One region of the Aeromonas sp. FDAARGOS 1414 genome, then DNA from elsewhere that is predicted to be linked to it. Evidence: riboswitches for the same ligand, from Rfam matches in the RefSeq annotation. Region 1 holds a riboswitch; the other holds the start of a gene.
What was found. A riboswitch is a leader RNA that binds a small molecule or an ion and turns the genes downstream of it on or off. The one in region 1 is predicted to bind lysine.
Positions count from the first base shown of each region.

Region 2: linked by a shared signal. The riboswitch ahead of lysC (lysine-sensitive aspartokinase 3) and the one ahead of I6L44_RS04365 (Na+/H+ antiporter NhaC family protein) in region 1 are both predicted to bind lysine.

Region 1 covers NZ_CP077210.1:966,669-977,829, reverse strand. Annotated here, with positions in the region: gene I6L44_RS04375 (flavohemoglobin expression-modulating QEGLA motif protein) at 1-508, shown strand, start outside; gene I6L44_RS04370 (thymidine kinase) at 589-1,170, opposite strand; gene I6L44_RS04365 (Na+/H+ antiporter NhaC family protein) at 1,262-2,842, opposite strand; lysine riboswitch at 2,931-3,102, opposite strand; gene I6L44_RS04360 (H-NS family nucleoid-associated regulatory protein) at 3,405-3,809, shown strand; gene I6L44_RS04355 (cob(I)yrinic acid a,c-diamide adenosyltransferase) at 3,881-4,456, opposite strand; gene I6L44_RS04350 (DUF3820 family protein) at 4,453-4,683, opposite strand; gene queE (7-carboxy-7-deazaguanine synthase QueE) at 4,685-5,356, opposite strand; gene queC (7-cyano-7-deazaguanine synthase QueC) at 5,418-6,125, opposite strand; gene I6L44_RS04335 (tRNA-uridine aminocarboxypropyltransferase) at 6,146-6,769, opposite strand; gene rrtA (rhombosortase) at 6,768-7,361, shown strand; gene pyrF (orotidine-5'-phosphate decarboxylase) at 7,336-8,037, opposite strand; gene lapB (lipopolysaccharide assembly protein LapB) at 8,056-9,222, opposite strand; gene I6L44_RS04315 (LapA family protein) at 9,232-9,516, opposite strand; gene ihfB (integration host factor subunit beta) at 9,675-9,959, opposite strand; gene rpsA (30S ribosomal protein S1) at 10,052-11,161, opposite strand, start outside.
Region 2 covers NZ_CP077210.1:1,708,075-1,719,235, forward strand. Annotated here, with positions in the region: gene I6L44_RS07575 (thiopurine S-methyltransferase) at 67-714, opposite strand; gene I6L44_RS07580 (leucine-rich repeat-containing protein kinase family protein) at 1,006-2,376, opposite strand; gene I6L44_RS07585 (alpha/beta fold hydrolase) at 2,628-3,419, opposite strand; gene I6L44_RS07590 (MmcQ/YjbR family DNA-binding protein) at 3,538-3,921, shown strand; gene I6L44_RS07595 (GNAT family N-acetyltransferase) at 3,918-4,406, shown strand; gene I6L44_RS07600 (DUF3802 family protein) at 4,464-4,799, shown strand; gene msrA (peptide-methionine (S)-S-oxide reductase MsrA) at 5,061-5,693, opposite strand; gene argA (amino-acid N-acetyltransferase) at 5,962-7,290, shown strand; lysine riboswitch at 7,398-7,621, shown strand; gene lysC (lysine-sensitive aspartokinase 3) at 7,712-9,064, shown strand; gene I6L44_RS07620 (hypothetical protein) at 9,147-10,232, opposite strand; gene I6L44_RS07625 (LTA synthase family protein) at 10,488-11,161, shown strand, end outside.

The DNA.
Region 1 (11,161 bases):
GCGCATCTCCGATCGGGTGATGGCCATCGACATGGCCGAGCGCGGCGCCGATTTTATCGAGGTGTTTAAGCACTTCGTACAGCAGGGCACCAGCGAGCACGACGCCTACAAGATCACCCAGCGGGTCTTTCGTGGCGGCATGGTGGGCGGCGGAGCCTGCTTTACCAAGGATCTCTCTTACGTGCGTGGCTATGTGGAGACGGTCAACTTCATCCGCAGCGCCGTACTGGAAGGGGTGCCCGAAATCCTGCCGATGCTGTTTGTCGGCAAGGTGACACTGGATGACATTCCGGTGCTCTATCAGCACTATCTGGAGGGGCTGATTGCCGCACCCCGCTATTTGCCGCCGATGTTTCGCGATCTCACCGGCCTCTATGTCTGGTTCGGTTTTGCCTCCGGCATGTCGCTAGTGGATATCGGTCGGGTACAGCACCATTTTCGCCAGCTGTTTCAACGCCTGCCGGTGGCCGACCCCATCATTGCGCCGGTGGATATCGAGATCGACTGAACCACAGCGATAGAAGTTGGGGAAAATAAAAAGGGCGCCAGATTGGCGCCCTGCTCAACGATTCAAATATCGCAGCCGAATTACTTGTAAGCCCGACCTTCGAGATAGTGTTTGCGACAGAGCGACACATAGCGATCGTTGCCACCGATCTCCACCTGTTCGCCATCACGCATCACCTGCCCCGCTTCATTGACCCGGGAGTTCATGTGAGCCTTGTTGCCACACCAACAGATGCTCTTCAGCTCTTCAAACTTGTCGGCCAGACAGAGCAGATGGTAGGAGCCCGGGAACAGCTCGCCGCGAAAATCGGTCTTGAGGCCATAGGCCATCACCGGAATATCCTGCTCATCGACGATGCGGGCTAACTGGTAGACCTGCTCACGGGTCAGGAACTGGGCCTCGTCCACGATGAAAACATCGATATGTTTCTTCGCATGGCGCGCTTTCACCATTTCAAACAGATCACAGCTGTCGCTGAACACGTCCACCTTCAGTTCAAGGCCTACTCGGGCACTGATCACCCCGACCCCGAAACGGTCATCGATGGCTGGCGTCATCGCCAGAGGATGCATGCCCCGCTCCAGATAGTTGAAGTGCGCCTGAATGAGCTGGGTGGATTTGCCTGAATTCATGGTGGCAAATTTGTAGTGCAGTGAAGCCATGATACTGTTCCGAAACTGAATTTATGGGGCGCATGCTAACCAAAGCCCCTGACAAAACCAAGGGGCCCGCGGGCCCCTTGCTCTATAAATGTTACGCGGTGGCCAGCACTGGCCGCGCTTTGGCCTTTTTCAGGTGATAGCCGGTAAAGAGCACGAACCAGAGGGCACTGACACTGAAACCGGCCAGGCTGGAGTGCATCAAGCCCATCGCCAGGTAACCGATGGCCGCACCGAAGGCGATGGCCAGTGCATAGGGCAGCTGGGTCATCACGTGATCGATGTGATGGCAACCGGCACCGGTAGCAGAGAGGATACTGGTGCTGGAGATGGGTGAGCTGTGATCCCCGAACACCGAGCCAGCCAGTACCGCCGCCAGCATCGGCAGCATCAGGCTGATGTCGCTGGCGGCGGCCATGTCACCGGCCAGCGGCAGCATGATGCCGAAGGTACCCCAACTGGTGCCGGTAGCAAACGCCATGGCACAGGAGAGGATAAAGACCACAGCAGGCAGCACTTCGATCGGCAGGTTGCCGTTAGCCAGCGAAGCCAGATACTTGCCGGTCTCAACGTCACGCACCACGGCACCTATGGTCCAGGCAAACAGCAGGATGTTGATGGCTGGCAGCATGGCCATGACGCCCTGCGGCGCGGCCTTGATCCAGTTCTTGGCACCCAGCTTCAGGCGCATCGCCAGACCGATGGAGACCACCAGACTGCACAGGGCACCGTAGACCAGCGAAGAGCCGACGTTGGTGTTTTCGAACGAGCCGAGCACGCTAAACGGCAGCCCTTTCTCGCTCAGCACCGCAGCACCGGAATCAATCATGAAATAGATGGTGGCGGCGGTCAGGGTCAGGATCGGCAGTACCATGTCGATCATGCCGCCGTTGCTCTCTTCCGGGCTCTCCATATCCAGACCGATGGGGCGGCCCTTGGACTCATCCCACAGCTTGCCTTCCAGCGCCCACGATTCGTGTTGACGCATCGGGCCGATATCCAGCTGACAGGCGATCACCACCAACACCATGATCAGGGTGAAGACGGCGTAGAGGTTCATCGGGATCATCTCGACAAACGCCGCGATGGGGCTCTGCTCGGTCAGACCGTGGGCCGCCATGATGCCGCCAACCAGGGCGATGATATAAGCCCCCCAGGAGGAGATGGGCATCAGCACGCAGACCGGCGCCGCGGTGGAGTCCAGCAGATAGGCCAATTTGGCACGGGAGATCTGGAAGCGGTCGGTCACCGGACGGCAGATAGCCCCCACCGACAGGCTGTGGAAGAAGTCATCGATAAAGAAGGCAAACACCATCATGCCAGTCAGCGCTTTGGCGCCCTTGCGGGTCTTGGCACGACGCTCGGCCCACTCGGCAAAGGCACGGGTCGCCCCGGAGACGCTCATCAGGCTGATGAGGCCACCCAGCAGCAGCATAAACAGGATCATGTTGACGTTGTCACGATTGAGCGCGCCATCGACCCAGAAGATCTTGAGCACGGTATTCAACATGTAATGCAGGGATTCGAGGGGTGAAAACTGATTGAGCAGCAAACTGCCGGTGACGATGCCCACACCAAGGGACAGAAGCACGCGGCGGGTCATGATCGCCAGCGCGACAGCCAACAGGGGGGGAAGAACGGACCAACCGGAGTCGGCGAAATGACTAATGTCCATGATCTCTTTGCACCTAAAGATTACAGGTGGAGATCTACCGAGAGGATCTAAAGAAACAAAACCTATGGGGAGGTCATACTCCTCAGCCCCTTCAGGTAGCGCTCCATAGTGGATGACTATGGCAGTCCTGCACCTATTAGATGCAGAACCAGCAGCCCGGTATGATGGCCTGGCCACTTCGGCGCTGACTCCTTTCCTTGTGCATCACAGGCATCACCCTCCGCACAAATACTCATAGGCAGCGCGCCTCTACTTAAAGGTATTCGCCGCACATTTTATCGAGATGGCGGCTTATAGCAAGTTTTTTGATTAAATAGTCATGATAAACAGATCAAGGTCGGAAAATGGTAGTCAAATGATGCAACAACGCCAGCTTTGACGCTATTTTCACCTGCTGCGGTTTCATTGGCATCCAATCACCAAGCCTATTGCTGGCCATATTAAATATCTGTATTGATGTTCCCCACGGATATAATATTTAACCCAGCTTGACTTATTTAAATCGCCAAGCAAGAATCTGCTGGAACATATTATTTTTCTCTGACTCGACGTGGTAACTCCTATGAATGAATTTTTAAAGGTACTGCTTAATATCCGCAGTCTGCGTGCGACCTGCCGCGAGCTTTCTCTGGAACAACTGGAAGAGGCACTGGAAAAACTCTCTACTATCGTTGCCGAACGTCAGCAGGATGAAGCTGCCGAGCGTCAGGCCCGTGAAGAGCATCTGCGGAAAATTAACGAATATAGCGAAATGCTGAAAGCCGCCGGTATTGACCCGGCAGAATTGGTAAGCGCTGTCGCTACCAACCCCGGCAAATCAGAAAAAGCCAAGCGGGCGCCACGTCCGGCCAAATATCGCTATCAGGATAATGGCGTAGAGAAAACCTGGACCGGCCAGGGCCGTATGCCTTCGGTCATTGCCAGCGCAGTGGCAGCAGGCAAATCACTGGAAGATTTTGCTATCTGACAGCTTTTGCGTTGCGAATAAAAAAACCTCGCCTTGGCGAGGTTTTTTTATTGCAGCTTAAACGTGAAATATCAGATAGCCGATTGCGGGCGATCTGCTGCCTTAACCCACAGCACTTCACGATCCCCTGCTACGCAGATGAGATAGCGGGCAACGGTAAAGAACCAGTCACTCATCCGGTTCAGATAGGGCAGCACCTCGGGATTGACCCGCTCTTCCCGGCTCAATGTCAGCAGCAAGCGCTCGCAATGACGCACCAGAGTACGCACCACATGTGCTTGCGCCGCGGCACGGGAACCACCGGGCAATATAAATTGGCGCAGCGGTGGCAATGGCTCACTATAACGATCTATCTGCTGTTCAAGGCGATTGGTCCAGGCGGCATTAACCTGCCAAATCGATTCATTCTGGGCGTCGCTGGAGAATGCCAACTCCCCCCCCAGATCAAACAACTCCTGTTGCAACAGCTGTAAATCAGCCAATAAACCGATCTCTTGCGACGGCACGTCACAAATCAGCAAGCCAATATGGGAGTTGAGCTCATCGATATAACCGTAGGTCTCGACTCGCAAATGATCCTTTGGCAATGGGATACCATCGGCCAGCCGGGTCATGCCCTTGTCGCCCTGCCTCGTATATATTCTCATACCGACATCCTGTTAATAATGGGAATAATCATGGATTCGAGTCCATTGAGTTTGATTTCGTAAGCCAACGCCAGCGTCTGGCCCAATTTACCCGCCGGAAAACCGCTGCGCGCCATCCACACCAGATAGGGCTCGGGAATATCGATGATACGCCGCCCCTGATATTTACCGTAAGGCATCTTGTTGGTCAGGGTCAGCAGCACCTGCTCGTCAGATAGCCAATCCATATTAATCGATATCCAGATATTTATGAGTCTGGATTGAGAGTCGCCAGTTACGCGCGATACAGGTATCCATCGCCAATTGGGTGGCCCGTGGTTTCTGGCTGATCGGCTGCAAGGCAATGACCACATCAGGGCGCAGAGTAGCGGTAGCGAGCAGCGTATCCAGCTCTTCAATATGGTGCTCGGTGGCCACCGGATGCTTGATTTCGTTGGCCCGCTCCAGCGCCGAGACCAGCACAGGCAGCCCCCCTTTCATACCGATCTTGGGGGAGACTGTCACCCAGGTCTGCTCATGAGTCTTGACCTCGCTGGTGCCACTGGTTTCAATCTGCACCTGATAACCCGCCGCCAGCAGGGCTGACGAGAGTTCGTGCAGATCGTAGAGGCAGGGTTCCCCACCGGTGATCACCACATGGCGCGCCTGATAACCCAGATCGCCAAAGCTCTTGATAATCTGCGCGGTGCTGAGTTGGCTCCAGCAATCGGATTCGTTGGAGCGATCCAGCACCGCCGCCTTGCCCACTTCACGAGCCGGATCAACAACCCAGGTATGACGGGTATCGCACCAGGGGCAGCCCACCGGGCAACCCTGCAGGCGAACAAAGATGGCGGGCAGGCCGGTAAAGATGCCCTCCCCCTGGATGGTCTGGAAAATCTCGTTGATTGGGTAGTGCATCTCGATCACGGCTTGTTGCAAAAGTCGCGGATTATACCTCAAGCCACGGCAAGACGCAGGCTCACTCTGCGCTTTTCTCGCCCAGCCCGGTTTTCTCAAACAGTCTGGCCATGATGCCCGCCTTGTCGGCCAGATAGTTGTTCAGACCGCGACTGCGCAGTTCACACGCAGGACACGTGCCGCAACCGTCACCGGCAATGCCGTTGTAGCAGGTCAGGGTCTGCTGGCGCACCGTGTCGAGGTGACCATAGTGATCCGCCAGTGCCCAGGTTTCGGCCTTGTCGAGCCACATCAAGGGAGTTTCAAAACGGATGCCGCGATCCAGCCCCAGCGACACCGCCTGATTGAGGGCCTTGACGAACTCGTCACGGCAATCGGGATAGCCGGAGAAGTCGGTCTCGCACACACCTGTGATCACCGCTTCGGCGCCCACCTGATAGGCATAAATGGAGGCCAGGGTCAGGAACAGGATATTGCGGCCCGGTACGAAGGTGTTGGGCAGCCCGTTATCCTGCAGCTCGCAGCTGACAGGAATGTCGTCACGAGTCAGGGCAGAGACCGCCAGCTCATTGAGCAGCGTTACATCCATCACCTTGTGGGCGGCAATCCCCAATGCACTGCCCAGACGGCGCGCGGTGTCGATCTCTTCCCGATGGCGCTGGCCATAGTCGAAGGTGATGGCGTGCACTTCATCATACCGGGCCAATGCCTGCACCAGACAAGTAGTGCTGTCCTGACCGCCACTGAAAACCACGACTGCTTTTTTCATCTTGATAACTCCTTGAATTGTCACACGCGGCGGCCTTCGGCAAAGTCCTGCCACTGGGTATTCAACCGATTGAACAGGGTCAGCAAGGGCGCATAGTGCTCCTGCCTTCCCTCCCACCGGGACAAGAGGTGATAGCCCGCCTCTATGGTAGAGAGGGCATCGGGAAAGGGTTTCTTGCGAATGGCATATTGACCGGCAATGGCACCAATGCCGATACGGGGCAAACGGGCCAGTGCCCGGTTGCTCTGCAACATGCGATAGGCTTTGCGCCAGGTGCCGTCAAGCAAGATAAAGGCGACGGATGCGGAGCCAGAGGATTCACTCTCCCGCTGTTGGCGAAGATCGGTCAGCGAAATGGCATCCTCATCCGGCCAGAGTAGATAGCAGCGACGGGAAGGATCTGCAAGCAACCCATTGAGCCACTCATCGCGGGAAAAGTCCTCCCCCACATGGATCTCGCACTGTTGCAAAGAGGCCGCCAGCAGTGCCGCAGTCCCCTTGGGATGTGCCACCTCGTTGGGGTGCTGCAAGATGTAGAGGGGGGTGTGATTGTCAACCGGCACAATATAATCGCACAGGCAGGCTTTGAGGGCTCGGGTGCAACGTGTACAGTATCGACTGTTCTTGTCGTTGGACTGTTTCATGTTGTCAGACAAATCTGGATTGCTCTGGGTTATCACGCTCTCTCTCACCAGCTTGCTACTCTTCTTTACCGTTCCCAATCTTCAGCTCTCCTTCGATCGGCCCTTGATCGCCGGGGGCGAAGGGTGGCGGATCATAACAGGCAATCTGGCTCATACCAATCTGTGGCACCTGCTGCTCAATCTGGGCGGCCTCGCCATCCTCTATAGCCTGTTTCGCGACTATCTGGATGGGGCTCGCCTGCCGCTGCTGATGTTGCTACTCTGGCTGGCAGTGGGCTTGGGGATCTGGTGGTGGTGCCCGCAGACCCAATGGTACATGGGGCTATCAGGCTCGCTGCATGGCCTGTTTGTCTGGGGGGCAATGCAGGATATCCGCCACGGACGCCGCACGTCGGGCTGGCTGCTGCTAGCGGGGATGGGGCTCAAGCTGGTGATGGACTTCTACAACGCAGGAGAGAGCCCGATATCCACCCTGATCAATGCCAGGGTACACATCGGCTCTCATCTTATCGGGGCCGGTGCAGGCCTGTTGCTCGGCCTGCACCGCGTATCACTGAGTGAGCCTGTTACCCACCAGCCAGCTCGGCATTGATGCTGGCCAGCATGGCGGCCGGATCGGCAGCCTGCGTAATGGGGCGACCGATAACCAGATAATCGGACCCCGCCTCGACCGCCGCTTTGGGTGTCATCACCCGGCGCTGATCCCCGGCCGCTGAACCGGTCGGGCGAATACCCGGGGTCACCAGCTTGAACTCATCACCCAGCAAGGCTTTAAGCTCATGGGCCTCGTTGGCAGAGCAGACAACCCCATCCAAGCCGGATGCCTTGGTCAAGGTAGCCAGCCGGATCACCTGCTCGGCAGGGCTCACATCCAGACCAAGAGGGATCATGTCGGACTGCTCCATGCTGGTCAGTACGGTCACCCCGATCAACAATGGCGCCTTGTCGCCATAAGGCAGCAGCGCCTCTTTGGCGGCACGCATCATCCGCTCACCACCACTGGCATGCACGTTGACCATCCAGACACCGAGCTCGGCACTGGCTGCCACGGCTTTGGCAACAGTATTGGGAATATCGTGAAATTTCAGATCCAGAAAGACATCGAATCCCTTGGCCACCAGCTGGCGTACAAACTGCGGGCCAAACAGGGTAAACATCTCCTTGCCTACCTTGAGACGGCACTGGGCCGGAGAGATACGTTCAACGAACGCTAAGGCATCTGCCTCGTGCTGATAATCCAGCGCTACCAGTACTTTGGGATCTTGCATCTCACATCCTATTGCTTGTTATTCACCGTCCAGACCGCGGATCGGCTTGATGGAACCCCACTGGCGACAAGACGGGCACTGCCAGAACAGCGAGTGAGTGGCAAAGCCACACTGCCGACACTTGTGGGTTGACTTGATTTTGATCTGCTCGCCGACCAGCTGTTGCAGCAGTTCGAGGCTCTCCTTGGCAGGCCCCTCTTCCGCACTGGCCAGCTGAAAACCCACCAGCTGGTAAAAACCTTTCATCGAGGGATGACGACGCAGCTGACGCAACACCAGCGAACGGGCCTGGCTCAGGCCATCACGCTCTTCAACCAGCTTGGCAAGGGCCAGGGTCACGCTGACACCGGCGTGATCTTCCACTGCCTTCTCAAGCAGTGGGATCAACGCAGGCGTGCGCCCCAACTGCTGATAGCACTCGAGCAATTTGGGCATTGCCTCGGAGGCAAAGTCGATATCCTGCTCGAACACCCGCAGCAGCTCCTTGCTGGCCTGCTCATACTCCCCCTCTGCCATGGCGAGCTCAGCGAGGCGCAAACTGGCCCGGGCACATGCCGGATTGATACTGAGCGCCCGTTTGAGCTTAGCCAGCCCCTCCCCTTTATTGCCCTCACGCAGCGCGATCTCGGCTTGCTCGCAATAGAAATGGGAGATGGGGTCGGCCAGCTTCTTGCCCTGGAATTTTTGCAGACGAATCGCCACATCGATGGCCTTATCCCAGTCCCGCAACTGCTGATGGATGATCAACAGCTGTGCCAGCGCCGTCTCTTCATAATCGCTGTCGTCACACAGCTCATTCCAGAGCGCTTCCGCTCGGTCCAGCAGACCAGCAGCCAAAAAGTCGCGCGCAAGCTCCTGCAGGGCAAGCTGTCGCTGCTCCCGGGTCAGTTGGCGGGTTACCAGGTTCTGGTGGATCTTGATGGCACGATCGACCTCCCCACGCTGGCGAAACAGGTTGCCGAGGGAGAGGTGTGTTTCGATGGTTTCACTGTCCACCTCAAGCAGTTGGATAAAGAGATCCACCGCCTTGTCGGATTCATCGGACAGCAAATAGTTGAGGCCCGCCACATACTGGCGGGAAAACTGGTTACTCTGTTTTTGGGTGTCCTGGCGAACACTCCTGCGACCCATGTACCAGCCATAACCGGCGGCGATGGGCAACAGCAGGAAAAGCAGTTCAAGCATTGAGGAACATTATTCCTTACCCGGTGACCGGGCCAGCTCCAACTCGCGGGATTGACGACGCATGGTGCGGTTGAGGGTGCGGTTTTGCATTTTCAGGCGCAGGAACAGCAGGCCGAATACCAGCCAGCCCAGCAAAAAACCGCCAGCGAAGAAGAAGCCCAACAGCATGGCAAGCGAAAACTCACCCTGAGCGATCAGGTAATTGAACTGAACCAGCTGGCCATTTTGTGAGCCCAGCGCCAGGGTCAGAACAAACACCAGCACCAGCGGAATGAGGGCCAAAATACGCTTCATAAGAGCTCCCTGTCAGTATCTAATGAGAGGCTGATTATCCTTAAAATCGCAGGCAGACTCTAGAGTGAATGGGAAAAGAGTTTAAGAAACAAGACGATTGGCACAGGAATCGGTGCCAAAAAGAAAAAAGGCATACCCGAGGTATGCCCATTTCTGCATTATTCAATGATGTTGACGCGCTCGCGCAACTCTTTGCCAGGTTTGAAGTGCGGGACATATTTCCCGGTCAGTTCAACCTTGTCCCCAGTCTTGGGGTTGCGGCCCACACGGGGCGCACGATAGTGCAGTGAAAAACTGCCAAATCCGCGGATTTCAATCCGGTCGCCGTTTTGCAAGGTCGACGCCATCTGCTCAAGGATCTCCTTGATGGCGGCTTCGACATCCTTGGCCGGCATATGCATGCGGCTGGCTGCCAGTTGTTCGATGAGATCTGATTTGGTCATAACGTTAAATCTCCTTCCCCGATCACATGCAATATTCATTTTGCCAGGATAAAAAAGGGCGGCGCAATGCCGCCCTTTTCTTGCATCAAGGATTACTCACCCTTGGCGGCTTTGAACGCTTCCATCATAGCATTGCTGAACACAACTTCTTCTTGTTGGTTCAGGTTATCGATAGCAACACGCTCATCAGCCTCGTCCTTAGCACGGACAGACAGGCTTACGGTGCGGTTCTTACGATCAACGCCCATGAATTTAGCTTCAACTTCGTCACCAACAGACAGCACCAGAGTGGCGTCTTCTACACGGTCACGAGCAGCGTCGGAGGCACGCAGGTAGCCTTCTACGCCATCAGCCAGTTCGATAACGGCACCTTTGGCATCAACCTCGGTAACCTTACCCTTCACGATAGCACCTTTCTTGTTGTCAGCCAGGTACTTGTTGAACGGGTCTTCTTCGATCTGCTTGACACCCAGGGAGATGCGCTCACGCTCCGGATCCACTTGCAGAACAACGGCTTCGATCTCGTCGCCTTTCTTGAATTCACGCACGGCTTCTTCGCCCTGGTTGTTCCAGGAGATGTCAGACAGATGAACCAAGCCATCGATGCCGCCATCCAGACCGATGAAGATACCGAAGTCAGTGATGGACTTGATCTTGCCGGAAACACGGTCGCCTTTGGCGTGAGTTTCGGCAAACAGCTGCCACGGGTTGGATTTGCACTGCTTCAGACCCAGGGAGATACGACGACGCTCTTCGTCGATGTCCAGAACCATCACATCAACCACGTCGCCAACGTTAACAACTTTGGACGGGTGGATGTTCTTGTTGGTCCAATCCATCTCGGATACGTGTACCAGGCCTTCAACGCCTTCTTCGATTTCAACGAAGCAGCCGTAGTCGGTCAGGTTGGTCACGCGGCCAGACAGACGGGTGGTCTCCGGGTAACGCTTGGCGATAGCAACCCAGGGATCTTCGCCCAGCTGCTTCAGACCCAGGGATACACGGGTACGCTCGCGGTCGAACTTCAGAACCTTGACAGCGATCTCGTCGCCAACGTTGACGATTTCGGAAGGATGCTTAACGCGCTTCCACGCCATGTCGGTGATGTGCAGCAGGCCGTCAACACCGCCCAGATCTACGAATGCACCGTAGTCGGTCAGGTTCTTGACGATACCCTTAACTTCTTGACCTTCTTGCAGGTT
Region 2 (11,161 bases), 740 kb from region 1:
GCGAAGAGCGCGTAGCCTGATGATTTGTCGGCGCAGATCACTCTTTGGCCGCCCGTTAGCTGCCCGTTAACCCCGGCGAACCAGCCGGTAGGCCACCTCATCGAAGTAGGAGAGCTGGCCCGACAACACCCGCGGGTGATCCACCTCGGCGGCGCGCCCCAGCACCTCGATACGAAAATCGCGCTCAAACAGGGCCCGTACCTCCATCTCTCCCACCGAGAAGGGGGGCTGACTCTGCTGCTCCGGCTGATATTCGAGGGTTACCAGCAGGATCTGGCCACCGGTCTCGACCAGCGAACTGATCAGGGCAGCATACTGGCGGCGCATCGCGGTCGGCAGGGCGATCAGCGCCGCGCGGTCATAGACCAGCCGGTAACGGCGACCCAGACTGGGGGCAGCGAAAAAATCCCCCTGAAAAATGCGCAGGCTGTCCACTTGATGGCACTGATAAGGGCCCACTTCGCTGACGGTATCGGCGAGCTGGTTTTCACTGAAGAACTGGCTGACGGCAAGGCTCGATAGCTCGAAACCGTCGACCGGATGGCCCTGAGCGCTCAGCCAGAGCATGTCGCGGGACTTGCCGCACAGGGGAACCAGCACCGGCTCGTCCGCTTGCTGGGCCGACCACCAGGATTGCAGCCAGTGGTTGAAGTCCGCCTGATGAAAGCCAATCCGGTTCTCTTCCCAACGTTGATGCCAAAACGCAGCTTCCATCGTTATTACCCTTCTGTACTAAAGATGCCTCAATATCACAACTTAACCGGCACCGCGCAACCCTCTGCCCTCCCCTTTTTGCCGCGCAGCCTCTGCGTGTTATCGGGCGAATGACGGGACGTCCCCATGCCCTGCGCCTCGCTGTCGCAATGGGCGCTATTGGCTGCGTTTATGACGGACAAGACATACCAACCCATGCAAAAACGTCATGGGTGTATGGCGATGAAGGAATGAAAGGAATGAAAGGAATGACGTTGGCAGGCCAAAACGTGCCCGCCAACGCCAGAAAGATCACGACAGCGTGGCGCGAGCGGCCGCCAGCTGGCGCTCGATATAAGCAAAATCGGGACGATCGGCGGGGAGTTCCGAGAGGCAGGCCGCTTTGAGCTGATGCAACCCATCAAGCGGTGAGTCTTGCGTATCGCAATGGGCCAACAACTCTTCAAGCAGGCAACCAAAGGCACGCACTTCCAAACGCTCAAGGCCTACGGCCCGCTCGCGGTCGCTGCGCTCATATAAGGAAGCCGCACCAAAATCCCCCAGCAGAGCGCGAGCCGGGGCGTCAAACCCACGGGCAAACAGAATATTGTGGCCGTAGAGGTCCCCGTGCATGATGCCCGCGCGGTGCAGATGGCCCGCTACCGAGGCAATGCCGTGGGCCATCGCCAGCGCATCCGGCACACTCAGATGCAGCTCCTCTGGATAGACATCCCGGGTGCAGGAGTCTAGGCTCGGCGGCCCGGCCAGATTGGCAAAGGCCGGGTCGATCAGCTCCATCACCAGCGCCGGAATGCCGGAGGGGTGATCCGCCACCTTGCCTATCACCTTGATAAGTTTGGGATGAGTGCCCGCCGCCAGCGACGCCGCCATCTCGCAGCGGGGCAGCCCGTCACTGGTCACCGCCCCCTTGAACAGCTTGACCGCCACCTGACTATCATCGCCTCTATCGCTCGCCTGAGTCACTTCATCAGCAGTATTACCCACAAGGGTGGCGCGATGGATAACGCCAGATGCTCCCTGCCCCAGCAACTCGCCCAGCGCCAGCGTCTCCCAGGCAATGGGCGCGACATGGGCATCATCGATGGCCCGCGCCTCCTCCCCTTCGCTAAAGGGGTTGCCTGAGTAGGCAAGCCAGGAAAGGCGCGGCAGCGAGAGCAGCCACTCGGGGAAGCGTTCGATGCGGTTGGCGGCGATGCGCAGCAGCTCCAGCTTGCGGCAGTTGGCAAGGCTGGCCGGCAGCTCGCGCAGGCGGTTGCCCGCCAGCATCAGCTTTTGCAGGGCGTCGCACTGGCCCAGCTCATCAGGCAACTGTTCCACTGCGTTGTCGGTCAGGATCAGCCAGCGCAAACCGGCGGGCAGCGCCTTGGCCGAGACGGTAGCAATCCGGTTGGCCTTAAAGCCCAGCATGGTGAGCGTCGGGCAACGCCCCAGCACCTCGGGCAGCTCGGTAAAGCGGTTCTCGGAGCAGAAGATAATGCGCAGTTTGCCAAACTCGGCCAGCTCGTCGGGGAGCGTGCTTAGCTGGTTGCCGGTCAAATCCAGCACCTCCAGCGTCTCTTTCAGGCTCAAAATCTCGGTGGGGAACTCCGTCAGGTTTTCACAAAGCTTCAGATGGCGGGCACCGCACAGTTCACCCGCACGCAGCTGTTCCAGAGTATGCATAACCGTTTCTCAATCCTGATAATCTGCCTGATGACGTAGCCAGCCATCAGCGCGCGCCGAACCGGGGTCCGGCGGTTTTAAAGGGGGGCATTATAAAGAATCAGGGGGGCAGATCACCCCTTGTAGCTTGAAAGTATGCGGCTTATACGATCGCCAAGACAGCGGCATCTATTGCACGTTGGCAGCGCTTTGCTCGCGGCCAGCTTGCAATGCCGCTGTAGCATGACCTGAATGCACAGCGTAATGAATCCTTATTTCCGTCCGCTCCCCAGCGATTGAATAAATGCCAGCGTACGACGATTAAACTGCTCCGGCTGCTCCACATTGCAGACATGACCGCACTGCTCGATTACCGCCAGCGAGGAGCTGGCATCGCGGGCCACCTGCTCGCGCACCGGTGCCAGAAACATATGATCCTCCTCCCCCATCACATAGAGGGTGGGAATGGGCAGGGAGCGTTCGCGGAAGTAACGCATCAGTGGGTTGACCTCAGTGGCGAGGCGGAACCAGCGTTTGAACTCTTTCTGGCAGAGCTTGCGGGCCTCGCGCACAAAGAGGTTGCGCGACTCCTGATGGTGCTGGCGCGGCATGATGATGAAGGCAAACAGCCGGTAGAGCCACATATAGGGCAGGAAGTGCTGGCCGAGTCGGCCCAGCTGCACCAGCACCCGCGAGCGGATATCGAGCCGCAGGATGGCGCCCCCCAGAACCATGCTTTTGACCCGCTCCGGGCAGAGCTCGGCCAGATGGCGAATAAGGATGGTGCCAAGGGAGATGCCGACAAAGTGGGCGCGGCGGATATCGAGATGATCGAGCAGCCGAACGATATCTTCGGTCACTTCCCGAAAGCTGTAGTGACCCTTGACCACCTGTTGCAGCTGGTGGGACTGGCCGTGGCCGCGCAAGTCCAGCAGCAGCACGTTGAAGTGCTCGCGATAGGCGCGCAGCTGTTTGAACCAGATGGAGGAGCTGCCACCGGCGCCGTGGACAAACACCACCCAATCCCGCTCGGGACCCAGTTCGAAAGTCTTGTGATACAACATCCAATAGGCTCCCTTGGTGATGGGGGGTATACTCGGCTGCGCGCATATTAACAGAACAGGCCCGCCGATAGATATGCGCCTGACATGACCCGGATCACCCCTTGCGCGAGAACTTTCCATGGATTTGACCCGTTTGCGCCACTTTCTGCTGACCCTGCCGGGCGCCACCGAAGATACCCCGTTTGGCCCGGAGATCCTGGTCTACCGCATCGCGGGCAAGATGTTCGCGCTGGTGGATTGGCAGGCCGAGCCGCTTACCATCAACCTAAAATGCGAGCCCGAGCTGGCGTTGCTGCTGCGCGAGATCCACCCCGAGGTCAAACCGGGTTGGCATATGAACAAGCAACACTGGAACACAGTGACCCTGAACAGCACCTTGCCAGATGATCTGTGGCAGGGCTGGGTGCACCACTCCTATGAGCGGGTTGTCGCGGGTCTGCCCAAAGCCAAACGGCCACAGGCGCCGCGTCCCCTCTCCCCCACTGACGACCCAACCTTATGACCCCAGCACTTAGTCCAGCACTTTGCATTGTCCCCCTTGGTGAGGCACATATCCCCGCCCTCGTGAGCCTGTTTGAGCAGGCGGTGCGACGCTGCGGCCCCGAGCACTACAGCGCCGAACAGGTGGAGCAGTGGGCCCTCGGTTCACAACATCCGGGCTTTGTCAGCCAGCTGCGCGAGCACCACGGCTGGGTGGCGGAGCTGGCAAATGTGCCCCTCGGTTTTGTCACCCTGAGCCCCGATGGCCATCTCAGTCTGCTCTATGTAAGCGCCGACCATCAGCGCCAGGGACTGGGCAATCTGCTGCTCACCACGGCGCTCGCGGGGGCCAGAGGGCTCGGTATGACCCTCATCACCACCGAGGCCAGCGCCTTCAGTTATGAGCTATTTTTACGACATGGCTTTACGTTGACCGGGCTGGAGTCCGTGGAGCGGGGCGGAGTCAGTTTTACTCGCCATCGCATGCACTGCTGCTTGCCAAGCTAGGGCAAGCCACTAAAATACGCTTAATTTTCGTATTGTTACTGTATTGAGGCAGCAACCATGGTGGTAGAAAGTGAAGGCTATATCTCGCTGATCGAGTATCTGGTGGAGAGTTTGGGATTGTTTGAATCCCAACAGCAGAACGATGGTGAAGAGACCATCGAAGATCTGGTCAGTGGCCGTGTTGCCAGCAACCTGATGGCCATTTGCGAGCAAAACCCCCAGCTAGATCCCAAGGTGCGTTTTGCCATCATGCAGGAGGCCGACGCCGTGGTCGCCGACCTGGAAGAGGTGCTCTCCGCCGTCTGGCTGCGCGCCCCGACCCCGGAACAGAAAACCTTCCTCATCGAGTTTATCGATCTCATCAAGAACCTGTTCGACAGCGCCATCGGCTGATCTGCCGTCCGGCTCTCCCGCCCAACGCAAGATTTCAAAGCAGCAGATAAGGAAAAGGGCCGCCTTGGTGGGCAGCCCTGCTTGCTATCATTTTCAACCCGCCAGTGCGTTCATTCATCAGGCGGTTATCAAGGCAAGAAATGTGTCTGGACTTTGCATCCGATCCCTGGACGCTACCTAGTTAGTCCCGACTGGTCGCAATAAGTTCCCTCCTCCGACCATTTATTTTCACTTTTATTAAGAAATCGACTACAAACCTGTTCAGCGGTTCAGGCTGGGCGGCAAACAGACTCCAATGCCACCCAGTCCGCAGTAGCCATCCGGATTTTTCTCCAGATATTGCTGATGGTAATCCTCGGCGTAGTAGAAGGGCGCCAGCGGCAAAATGCGGGTAGTAATGACACGGCTGTCGCCGCTTGCCGCCATCGCCTGCTGGTAGGCCGCCATGCTCTGCTGGGCAATGATCTGCTGGCTCTCGTCGCCATAGAAGATCACCGAGCGATACTGGGTGCCAATGTCCCCCCCCTGACGCATCCCCTGCGCCGGATCGTGCTGCTCCCAGAATAGTCTGAGCAGATCGCCATAGCTGATCACCGCCGGATCAAACACCACCTGCACCGTCTCGGCATGGCCGGTCAGCCCGCTGCACACCTCTTTGTAGGTGGGATTCTGGGTCACGCCGCCCTGATAACCTGCCGCGGTGGAGTAGACGCCCGGCTGCTGCCAGAACAGGCGCTCGACGCCCCAGAAGCAACCCATGCCAAACCAGGCGATCTCCATGTTCTCGGGCCAGGGCCCCTTGGTCGGGTTGCCATTCACCGCATGCTGCTGACCAATCACCATCGCTTCGCGTCGTCCCGGCAGGGCATCTGCCGGTGAAATAATCTGTTCCATGAATTCTGTCCTTGTATAAAACCCTGTGAAATCACACAGCTGACGAAAAGGAGCATCGAAGATAGCAGTTTATCGCGCCGGATCAACCGGCGGGCCCCTCCCCGCTCGCCCCGGCGGCCATCTGCACCGTCCGTCACCCTTTCCCGATCCGCACTGCCAAGCCGCCCCTCGTAGACCAGAAACAGCCAAAATCAATATTTAGTCTTGATTTGTGAATTAATTTTCATATATTGAGCAAATTGCTGTTTTTTTATGGAAGAAATATCAAGTGCGTGAACGCGAACCCAGTCTGGTCAATGCCTTCCGGCAATCCACCCCCTATGTCAATGTGCATCGGGGTGCCACCTTTGTGCTGATGATGGGGGGAGAAGCCATCTGCCACCCCAACTTCGCCAATATCGTCAGCGATATCGCCCTGCTGCAGACACTGGGCATACGCCTGGTACTGGTGTTTGGTTCACGTCCGCAAAACGATGAAGCGCTGGCCCGCGCCGGTATCGAGGCCCAGTATCACAAGCGGATCCGGGTCACCGATGACGAGAGTTTCACCATCATCAAACAAGTGTGTGGCGGCCTGCAATACGACATCACCGCCCAGCTCTCCATGGGGCTCGCCAACACCCCCATGCAGGGGGCGCGGATCAGCGTGGTGAGCGGCAACTTCGTCACCGCCCAGCCGCTGGGGGTGGATGATGGCATCGACTTTTGCCATAGCGGCCGGGTGCGCCGCATCGACGTGGAGGGGATCACCCGCCAGCTCGATCAGAAGAGTCTGGTGCTCATCTCCCCCATCGGCTGCTCGGTCACCGGCGAGAGCTTTAACCTGAGCTCCGAAGAGGTGGCCCGCCGGGTGGCGGTCGACCTCAAGGCGGACAAGCTCATCTGCTTTAGCAGCACCCAGGGGGTAATGGACAGGCGCGGCGAAGCCATCTCAGAGCTCTTCCCCGAGCAGGCCGAAGAGCTGCTGATTGAGCTGGAGCAGGCGGGAGAAGAGATGTCCGGCACCGCCCGCTATCTGCGCGCAGCGATCGCCTCCTGCCGTGGCGGCGTGCCCCGCTCCCATCTGGTGAGCTATCAGGATGATGGCGCCATGCTGCAGGAGCTGTTCAGCCGCGACGGCCTCGGCACCCAGATAGTGCGGGAAAGTGCCGAGCAGGCCCGCGCCGCCACCATCGAAGATATCGGTGGCATTCTGGATCTTATTCGCCCGCTGGAGGAGGAAGGGATTCTGGTACGCCGCTCGCGCGAGCAGCTGGAGATGGAGATCGACAAGTTCACCATCATAGAACGCGATGGCCTGATCATCGGCTGCGCGGCCCTCTACTGCTTTATGGAAGAGGCGATGGCGGAGATGGCCTGCGTCGCCATCCACCCCGACTATCGCAACTCCAACCGGGGGGATCAGCTGGTGGCCAAGGTGGCCGAGCGGGCCAAGCGGCTCGGCATTCGCCGCCTGTTCGTGCTCACCACCCGCTCCATCCACTGGTTCCGGGAGCGGGGCTTCGATCCGCTGGAAGTGGAAGATCTGCCAGTGGCGCGCCAGCGTCTCTACAACTGGCAGCGCCGTTCCAAGGTTTTGTCAAAGACCATTGCCTAAGTCATTGATCCTGCGTTGAGTTAGCCGACAATTTGAACTTTTTCACAAACTCGATTGACAGTGCAATCCAACGCAGGGTATTTCTAAATGCACTCCACCGCCCTGGTGGAGCCAGAAGAGGAGCGCTGCCCAGGCAGCCCAAGGGAGGACGCCAGCGTCCGGTGAACTTGGGTCAGGGGGAGCAGCGCCGAGACGAGTGAGGAGACTGGTAACCTCAACGTCGGCTGCGGGGGCTGAATCCCCCGGGTTGTCATCGGTAGTGATCATCCCCCACCGCGCCCTGTCAGGGGCGGTACGGGATGGGCTCTGCAGGTGGAGTGCTTCTGGCCGGGATAGTTTCGTTCATTCCTGCCATTTTCAGCCTCCTCCTCTCTTTTTTGCCCGATGGAACCGGAATCTTAAAATAAGACAGGAGTAAGCAATGAGCCCGATCAATGTCGCCAAGTTTGGCGGAACCAGTGTCGCCAACTTCCCGGCCATGAATCACTGCGCCGATATCGTGCTGGCCAATCCCGCCACCCGGGTGGTGGTACTGAGCGCCAGCGCCGGTGTCACCAACCTGCTGGTCGCCCTGGCACAAGGGGAGCTGGACGAAGCGGGCCGCGACGAGCAGCTGGCCAAACTGGCCGGGATCCAGCAGGCCATTCTGGCAGATCTCGGCAACCCCGTTGATGTGAGCGCCCTCATTCATGGCCAGCTGGACGAAATTCGCCTCATGGCCCAGCAAGCTCACCAGCATACCGATGCGGAGCTGGCCGATCGCCTCATTGCCTGCGGCGAGCTGATGTCTACCCGCCTCTTTACCGAGCTGCTGCGCCAGCGCGGCGTCAAGGCCCACTGGCAGGATGTGCGCCAGCTGATGCGCACCGACAGCCGCTTTGGCAAGGCCACCGTCGATCTGGCCACCACCCGTACCCTCTGCCAGCAGACGCTGGGCCCGCAGCTTGGCGACAGCCTCATCATCACCCAGGGCTTTATCGGTGCCGATGGCGATGGCCGCACCACCACGCTGGGGCGCGGCGGCTCTGACTACAGTGCGGCCCTGCTCGCCGAAGCGCTCGATGCCGCCAGTATCGAGATTTGGACCGATGTGCCCGGCATCTACACCACGGATCCGCGCCTCGTCACCCGCGCCCGCCCCATTCCTGAAATCAGCTTTGTCGAAGCAGCCGAGATGGCCACTTTCGGCGCCAAGGTGCTGCACCCCGCCACCCTGCAACCGGCGGTGCGCCAGAACATTCCGGTGTTTGTCGGCTCCGCCAAGGATCCTGCCGCCGGTGGTACCTGGATCCGCGCCAGCACAGATTCAAGCCCGCTGTTTCGCGCCATCGCCCTGCGCCGCCAGCAGGTGCTGGTGACCCTGCACAGCCTCAACATGTTCCACGCCTACGGCTTTCTGGCCGAAGTGTTCGGCATTCTGGCCCGTCACCGCATCTCGGTCGATCTCATCACCACATCGGAGGTGAGCGTGTCACTGACGCTGGATCACACCGGCAGCCAGAGTAACGGCGAACCGATCCTGAGCGACAAGGTACTGGCCGAGCTGGGCCAGCTCTGCAAGGTGGAGGTGGAAACCGGTCTGGCACTGGTGGCGCTCATCGGCAACCGGATGAGCGAAGTGAACGGGGTGGGCAGTCAGGTCTTTGACGCCCTGCGCGAGCACAACATCCGGATGATCTGCTACGGCGCCAGCGCCCACAACCTCTGCTTCCTGGTCAAGGAGAGCGAGGCGGGCAATATCGTCAACCGCCTCCATCAGGAGTTGCTGGACTGACCCTCACCGCGAGGCGAACCAGACCATGCAACAGGGCGCCCGCAAGGCGCCCTGTTCATTTGTACTCCGCAAAGGTATTGGCTCAGGCAAGGCTGGTGGCAGGCAACTGGCAGGCCACTGCTTCCCGGCGCAGCTGCTGCAAGCAGGCCAGCAGCCCGGTCTGGCCCAGCTCCGTCTCCTGGGGCGAGAGATTGTCCACCAGCAGCGGATAGTGTTCCGTCACTGCCTGCATCAACCAGTCGAGGCGACGCAGGGTGAGCGGGCCGCAGCTCTGGCCGCTCAGATCATCGGCCACATCGAGCCGGTGGCTGCGATACATGTCCCGCCACCAGTTGGCGACCAGCGCCTCGTCGCTCGCCAGCGCGGCGCTCCACTCCCCCTGCAGGGCGTGCAGGCGGGCCAGCACGGGCGCGCTGGCCCCTTCGCGGATCAGGTGGTGGATCTCCCGTTTGACCCATTTCAGACAAAGCTCGCGCCAGTAGCGAAATTGCGGCAGAGGATCGGCCTCATCGAGCCAGAGTCCGGAGAGGGTGCGGGTCTCCAACCGCTCCGGTACATGGAACTGCGGATCGACCAGACCGTTGGAGTTGTATTCAAAGCGGGGATCGAAGGTCCACATATAGCCAAAGTCGAACACGCAGATCTGCTCGCCGTCATCGAGCAAGTTGCCCGGACTCGGGTCCCAGTCAAACCAGCCCCAGCGGGCCAGCTCACCCTGCACCTCCAGCATCTGGGCCAGATTGCGCTCGTTGAGCTGATGGACCGGCACACCCCGCAACCAGGGGGAGACCAGTACCCCGGCCCGCGCCGAGCCGAAGCTGGTGCAAACCACGTGGGAGAGGACAGTAGGATGCAGCTCGCGCAGCGCCTCGATTTCACGCCGCCGCTCCAGCTCGGTCAGAAAGGCGGTCTTGCCATCGAGGTTGGCCACCAGTGAATCCTGACGGCGCCGCTTGAGGCACCAGTGATGCCCCTCCACCTTGAGGTGAAACACCTCGGCGGTGAGACCGTGGCGATAGACCTTGACCACTGCGGGATGAGTATCCTTCAGCTTGACCAGTTGGGCCAGCGGCAGCGGGCAGTCGCGCTCGCGTCCGATCCGGATCTCTTCCTTGCTCTCCAGCATGCGCAGCAATCTGGCCTGACGTGCCATCACTTTGGGATTCATACATGTACCTCCAGTCGCTATCGAGAGACTAAACAGCAGCTCCCTCCCAAGCCAGTGGCAAAACCCCATGATGACGCTTTCATCACATATTCCGAACAACCCCTCGATCGGGATCACAATTTGCAAGGTTGAGCTGTAACCAAATATTCATTAAGTGGTCATTAAATTGACAAGCTGAAACAAGGCCCGCACCATCGGGTCAAACTCTATACGGATGAACGATCTCTCCCTTACTCGCTCAAAGGATGAGCTTATATGAATCGCCCCTCCTCAGGCCGCCCCCGTGCCCTGAGTCTGCCCTCTGGGCTACTGGCCCTGCTGGGCGGATTGCTGCTGCTGACTCTGTTATTACCGCTGATCAATCCCGGCAGCTGGCTGGGCCGTGCCCAACCGCTGGTGCTGGGCCCCGCCGACAATCCGCTGGCCACCCTCACCCGCCACGCCCTGCTCTATAAAAGCGACAGCCGCGGCCTCTATCTGGTGGTGCGCAGCCAGTGGCTGTTGCGGGGGCCGCTGCAAGCGGGGGACAAGGTGCGAGTGGAGCTGCTCAACGACAAGGGGGAGCGGATCGACCAGCTCAGTCAATCGGTGGATAAGCGTCAGGTGTGCCGCAATAACCGCTGCTCGCTGGATCTCAACAGCACCTTGCGCGCACCGGACGATGCACTGGCCAGCCGTTATCAGCTGCGCATCGGTCTGCTGCTCAAGGATCGCCCCGAGAGCGGTGATTTCAGCCAGATCCTGCAAACCCTGCCGGAGCAGGGCTTCAACCTCACTTATCTGGTGGTGAGCCTGACCCTGGTGCTGGCCCTGAGCGCCGCCGTGCTCAAGACGGTGCTGCCAAAGCTGCGCCGCAGCCTGCGCTGGCGGATCATCGGCAGCCTGCTGCTCGGCAACCTCACCTTCGTGCTGCTGCACGGCTTCGTGGT